3 regions of the Exiguobacterium oxidotolerans JCM 12280 genome follow, and region 1 is predicted to be linked to each of the others. Evidence: riboswitches for the same ligand, from Rfam matches in the RefSeq annotation. Region 1 holds a riboswitch; each other region holds the start of a gene.
What was found. Region 1 has a riboswitch for lysine ahead of P403_RS0107575 (Na+/H+ antiporter NhaC family protein). Riboswitches for the same ligand answer to the same signal wherever they lie in the genome.
Positions count from the first base shown of each region.

Region 2: another riboswitch for lysine. It lies ahead of P403_RS16045 (amino acid permease); the one in region 1 lies ahead of P403_RS0107575 (Na+/H+ antiporter NhaC family protein).
Region 3: another riboswitch for lysine. It lies ahead of P403_RS0110625 (aspartate kinase); the one in region 1 lies ahead of P403_RS0107575 (Na+/H+ antiporter NhaC family protein).

Region 1 covers NZ_JNIS01000001.1:1,488,982-1,491,255, forward strand. The annotation lists gene P403_RS0107570 (uracil-DNA glycosylase family protein) at 1-353, shown strand, start outside; lysine riboswitch at 491-666, shown strand; gene P403_RS0107575 (Na+/H+ antiporter NhaC family protein) at 771-2,274, shown strand, end outside.
Region 2 covers NZ_JNIS01000001.1:1,784,319-1,786,592, reverse strand. The annotation lists partial or broken gene P403_RS16045 (amino acid permease) at 1-968, opposite strand, end outside; lysine riboswitch at 1,082-1,266, opposite strand; gene P403_RS0109170 (MarR family winged helix-turn-helix transcriptional regulator) at 1,438-1,893, shown strand; gene P403_RS0109165 (GGDEF domain-containing protein) at 2,038-2,274, shown strand, end outside.
Region 3 covers NZ_JNIS01000001.1:2,098,905-2,101,178, reverse strand. The annotation lists gene P403_RS0110625 (aspartate kinase) at 1-995, opposite strand, end outside; lysine riboswitch at 1,108-1,286, opposite strand; gene argH (argininosuccinate lyase) at 1,358-2,274, opposite strand, start outside.

The DNA.
Region 1 (2,274 bases):
AGGAGCTACTCCATGCGACCTCCATCTTAAAACATCCTGTTTTCTATCGCGGGAAAAACTACAGTGGTCATCAACCGAAGATAGATCGTATCCCTTTGCTCCGACACTATGCGTATGAACACTTCGCAGCAGAATTGAATCAATTAAATGAACCTGCCCTGATTATTCCGCTCGGCCGAATCGTTGAGGCGACGGTCCGGACCTTACTTCATCAAGGACGGATTCGAAAACATTTTCTTTTATCGGGTTTTCCTCATCCCTCTGGTGCCAATGGCCATCGTAAACGTCAATTCGAAGACAACCGTTCCTACCTCAACCAACAATTGATTCACTACTTCACTAGGTCGAATTAAGTTACTACACGCTAACGATTTTTTTAATATACTGAACTCTATTTTTGTAGTACTTTGATATTTTTAAAAAAACAGACTTGAAACTTTTTTCTGAAATATGATAAGGTTTTCTTATTAAAAGAATATGACTATTCTATCGATGAGGTAGAGGCGCGGTCTTAATGAGTATTTGATCTGAGGATGACAACGAGGACGATCAAGGAAAGGTAATGCTGCCGAAGTATCGTCAAGTGTCTGACTTGATGGTACTGGTCGAATTGGGAAATACCCGTTCGATTGCCATACGTGTTTTGTATGGAGCGCTCCAATTCGGCTAAGAAAGACGCATCCAGCAAGGGTGTCGGCTTTGTTGCCGGTGCCCTTGCTTTTTTGTATGCAATGGGTCTCATCTTCTAAAAAAAGAGGAGGAACCACACAATGGTCAATTATTCAGATTCAATCGTTGCGCTCATTCCAGCTGTCATTGCAATCGCACTTGCAATCGTGACGCGCAAAGTCGTTATTTCACTTGGTGTCGGTATTTTGATTGGTGCTTTATTGCTGCATCGCTTTAATCCAATCGATACGGTCGTCTATCTCGGTAAAAACATCTTTAGTCTATTTTGGGCGGATGGGGCGTTAAATGAATGGAACGTCTTATTACTCATCTTCTTACTATTACTCGGTGTCCTATCGACGCTGATCCAAACATCGGGCGGTGCACATGCCTTCGGTGAATGGGCAACAACACACGTCAAGACAGCGCGCGGCGCTCGCCTCGCAGCATTTGGTTTAGGTATTTTAATCTTCATCGATGATTACTTCAACAGTCTTGCTGTCGGGAATGTCAGTCGTCCGTTAACGGACCGTCGTGGCGTCTCTCGGGCAAAACTTGCATACATCATTGATTCGACGGCTGCTCCAGTCTGCGTCATCAGCCCGCTTTCAAGTTGGGGAGCGTTCATCATCTCGATCATCGCTGGTATCTTAACGACGCATTCGATCACGGAGTATTCCGCATTCAGTGCTTTCATGATGATCGTGCCACTCAACTTCTATGCGATTTTCGCTCTATTGCTGACGCTTTACATCGCGTACACAGGGATTGCGGTCGGACCGATGCGGACGCATGAACTTCGTGCATTAAAAGGTGAACTTTTCGACGCAAGTAAAGGAACACCGATGGGGATGGCAGAGGAAGTCAAAGAACACGAAGGTGGGAAAGTACGTGACCTCGTCGTTCCGATTATCGTTCTCGTCATTGCAACGGTTTCCGCATTACTCTTTACCGGTGCTCAGGCACTCGCTGCTGATAATCGTGCATTTACGTTGATTGGTGCATTTGAAGCGACAGACGTAACACGTTCACTCGTTGCTGGTGTCGTCATCAGTTTAGTCGTTGCTTTCCTGATGTTGATTGGTCGGAAAATCCCGGCGCGCGAATACGGACACAGCATCTGGGCTGGGATGAAATCCATGTGGCCTGCTGTCGTCATCTTATTATTCGCTTGGACAATCATCGCTGTTATCGGTGACATGAAAACAGGTGAGTACTTAGCAAGCTTCGTCAGTAAGTCGATTTCTGCTTCGTACCTCCCCTTCTTATTGTTCTTGATCGCAAGCTTAATGGCATTCTCGACAGGTACAAGTTGGGGAACATTCGGGATCATGCTGCCGATCGGTGCTGACCTCATCATGGCGGTCGAACCGAATCTCTTACTTCCGACGCTCGCTGCCGTTCTTGCCGGATCCGTCTTCGGAGACCACTGTTCACCAATTTCCGATACGACGATTCTCAGTTCGACAGGTGCCGGTTCGCATCATATCGATCACGTCACGACACAACTTCCGTATGCGTTGGTTGGTGCAGCGACATCGGCAGTCGGCTACCTTGTGCTCGGTTTAACCGATTCATCCATCATCGGCTTCATCGGTGCACTTA
Region 2 (2,274 bases), 300 kb from region 1:
GAAGCATACATCCCGGAGTTCCCGGCAGACAAGACGGACGTCAAGATGACCGCATTCATCAATGCTGCTGCAAACACGAGTCCTGCTTTTTCGAAGACGAGTGTGAACGGACTGACGGCAACATCCGTAATATCATTTGAGACAAGGTTCGGACTTGTGTATGGAATCAACATTCCGATGACGAAAATCGCAAATACATAAAATAATAAAATCCGCCAAAATACCTGTTTAACTGCTTTCGGAACATTTTTTTCCGGATCTTCCGACTCGCCTGCTGCGATTCCGACGAGCTCTGTCCCTTGGAAACTGAAGCCCGCAACAAGAATGATACCGATGACGGCTGGAATTCCTCCGACGAACGGTGCATCACCTAACGCAAAGTTTTTGAACCCTGCTGGTGCCTCTGACGTAAAGAGACCAAAAATCATCGCAACTCCTACACCAAGAAACACGATGACCGTGACGACTTTAATCATCGCAAACCAGTATTCGGCTTCACCGAATCCTTTGACTGAAAAATAATTCAGACCAATCATTAAAAGTAAAAACAGCGCGCTAAAATAGACGCCCGGAATGTTCGGGAACCAGTAATGCATGACGATTTGAGCCGCGACGAGCTCGACGGCAATCGTGACGGCCCAGTTGTACCAGTAGTTCCATCCTAAGGCGAACCCGAATGAAGGATCGACGAACTTCGTCCCGTACGTCGAAAACGATCCTGCGACCGGCATGTAGGCGGCCATCTCACCGAGGCTCGTCATCAAAAAGTAGACCATCAAGCCGACAATCGAGTATGAAAGTAACGCCCCACCCGGTCCTGCCGCAGCGACTGAAGCACCTGACGCGATGAATAGTCCTGTCCCGATCGCTCCGCCAATTGCAATCATCGACATATGCCGGGCTTGAAGCCCTCGTTGTAGCCCTTCTGCTGTCGAATCAAGAGGTTGTTGTTGTTGTAAATTGTTCATGTCTGTCGCTTCTCTCTTTTTATAATTTTTGAGAGGGCACAAAAAAAGCGCCCTCACCTTCCAAGAGGAAGATGAGAACGCAACATATCGATGATGCGTCTCATTCTACCGTCGTGAAAGATAGCTCCCCATAAACCGCAAACGGTTTATGACAGTATTAGACCTGTTTGATCTAATCCCAATCGCTGACTTTCAAAGTAGTCTACGATTTCGGCAATTCTTCCTTTTGAGCTATTTCATCTGCCGCTTGACGACATCCGTAACCCGACTCATAAGAATCGCAACCTCCATCCCACTGGTTGAGTGAGAACTAATTAAGTTGATTTACTAATTCATTACTTCGACATAGTACATAATATGTTTCTTGTTTGTCAATTTATATTTTTGAATCCTACCGTGCTCATAGTAAAATTCCGATATTTTTAGTACACTAAATGGTAGAAGGTAGTACAGAAAGGATGTTGCTCAGATGGGACAAGAACAACATGACCAATTGACATATCGATTAGAAGAACAAATGCGTGTCATTCTCCGGACATTGCGCCGTGAGTTGAATCAACTGTTTGAAGGTACTGCCACGCGAAGTGAATTCTTCATCTTACGCAGCTTATCTGAAAACGGCCCCCAGCGTCCGACATTACTCGCGGAACAGTTCGAACTCGCGACAAGCCAAGTCACTGCTTTGACAGATAAACTGTATAAGACCGGTTTTGTGACACGGACACGCTCGACGGAAGATCGTCGTTCCATCGTCCTCGCCTTGACAGACGAGGGAGAGGCCGCTTTTCGAAATCTCGAAGTCGTCCGTCGCACATATCTTCAGGAGCGATTCGGCACTTTGTCTGAAGAAGAACTGAACGTGATGATTCATGTATTTGATAAGATCCTCGCAACAATGGATGAAGAAGTCGTCTCATCCAATTAATAAAGTAAGAATTAAGAGAAAAACAGGTGTTTTATACTGTTTTTCTTTTTTTATTCTAAACATTCAGGCCTCCTATACCGTTAGTAGAACGAGTATACTCAAAGTATATAATTGGAAGTATACTGCAGGAGGAGTTGGGAGGATTTGTTATCAATCATGAATAACTTCATCATAAATTTTTGTCTATTGTTTACAACGATTACCCTTTTGTTTTTACCTTTTCGTAATCAACCGCGTGTCACACCAAATGCGAGCCTCGCGACACGACTGATTTTAGGTGTCGTCGCCGGTGCCATCGCTGTGCTGCTCATGTTCAACAGCATTCAAATCGATGTTGCCCGGATTGATTTACGGATTATCCCCGTCGTGATTGCCACGTTC
Region 3 (2,274 bases), 610 kb from region 1:
CGATCGACTTTAACGGTCGGAAAACGATCGATGATATCCTTCAGCGCCTCTTCGAGAAACTCTTCTTCATCGAGTGGACAAGAGAACGAGAGGAACACGTCACTATCAAAGGTCGTTTGACTGATCATGTCGATATTGACATGGCGATTCGATAACAATTCAAAAATGTCGGCGACTGCTGAATTGGTTTGTGGAACGTGTTTGATTGAAACCGTCAAAACATTTTTCGTTACACTGACGCTCGTGACTGCTTTTTGTTCCATCGTTTCTGTTGCCTCCATGATCCAAGTCCCTCTTTCCGATTCAAGTGTTTTCCCAACAAAGATATGCACGCCGTATTTTTTTCCGAGTTCGACGCTGCGCATCTCCATGACCTTCGATCCCAGTGCACTCATTTCCATCATTTCATCATATGAAATTTGCGGAATCGGCTGTGCCGCTTGATGAATCCGTGGATCCGCCGTATAGACGCCGTCGACATCCGTATAGATTTCACAGCGCTTATCAAGGACGGCCGCTAAGGCGACAGCCGTTGTGTCTGATCCACCACGACCGAGTGTTGTAACATCCCCAAGCTCGTTGACGCCTTGGAATCCGGCGACGATGACGACATCATAGGTTTCGAGTTTCTTTCGTAACAAGTCCCCGTCAATTTGTTTAATCTTACTTTTCGTATGAACCCCCATCGTGCTGATTCCTGCCTGCGCACCTGTTTGTGATAAGGCTTTTACTCCGACGGAATTTAAGGCGATGCTGAGTAACGAAATCGTTTGTTCTTCGCCGATTGCGAGCAATCGATCGAGTTCACGTCGTTCAGGACGATCCGTGATTGCTTGTGCTTGTGCGATGAGCGAGTCTGTCATCTTCCCCATCGCAGAGACGACGACGACTAGTTTTTCACCTTGTTCTGTCCGATTTTTTAAATAATTCGCAATTGACTGAATCTGTTCGACAGTCGCGACCGAGCTTCCACCAAATTTAAGTACAGTTGTCACAATCCTATCTCCTTTGTCCCGAAACAGAAAAAAACGACGGGCCGGTAGGAGCGTTCCTACGGCCCGTCGTTATCACGATCGGACAAACGAAGACAAAGTCTTTCGTTCTTTTACGTAAGATAGCGCTCCGAAACATCGGTTTCGGCAGTACAACGGATCTTAACCGTTGTACCAGCAAATAAGAAGAAGCATCTTTCTCATTCACTTCGGCGGATTTCCCCTTTCACATCACTCAGCATGCTCGCTTCAATAAATGATGTTACTGATGTCATCCGCGCCTCTATCTGTCGGTTGTTAGTTACAGTTATAGCAAACATTTTTTGTTAAATCCAGTCATTTGCTAAAATTTTTTCATTTTTCCGTTAATCAGTTAGTTTCGCCTTCGCTTGAGCGAGTTGTTCAGATACAGCAGCAAAGCCGGTTCCGCCATAGCTACCACGTCGTGCGACAGCCTGGACAGGATCGAGGAGCGGATAAACATCTTCCGCGATGACGGAGTGGAACGTTTGATACGTTTCAAGCGTTAAATCTTTTAAGAAACAATTCGTCTGCACACAATGGAGGACCGCTTTTCCGACGATTTCATGTGCTTCCCGGAAAGGAACACCTTTTGTGACGAGATAATCTGCTAGTTCCGTCGCATTCGAGAAGTCTTGCATTGTCGCCTTCTTGAGCGCTTCTGTCTTAAACGTTGCGGATTCGAGCATTCCTGTAAAGATTTGAACGGATTGTAAAACGGTATCTGCCGTATCGAAGACCCCTTCTTTATCTTCTTGCATGTCTTTATTGTAAGCGAGCGGTAATGCTTTCATCGTCGTCAGGAACCCCATCAGGTTTCCATAGACACGCCCTGTTTTTCCGCGAATCAATTCAGCGAAGTCCGGGTTTTTCTTTTGTGGCATCATGCTCGAACCCGTTGAAAATGCATCGGACAATTCGATGAATGAAAATTCTTGCGACGCCCAGATGATGATTTCTTCACAAAAGCGTGAGAGGTGCATCATGACCGTCGAAGCAATCCCGAGGTATTCAATGACGAAGTCACGGTCCGATACAGCATCGAGGCTGTTCGGATAGACGTGCTCAAATCCGAGCAGTTCCGCTGACTTGAAACGGTCAATCGGGAATGTCGTCCCGGCGAGTGCCCCCGCACCGAGCGGCGAAATCCGAATCCGTTTCAAATTATCCGTCAGGCGATCAACGTCACGGTCGAACATCCAAAAATACGCGAGTAGATGGTGTGCAAGTGAAATCGGTTGTGCCCGCTGTAAATGGGTAT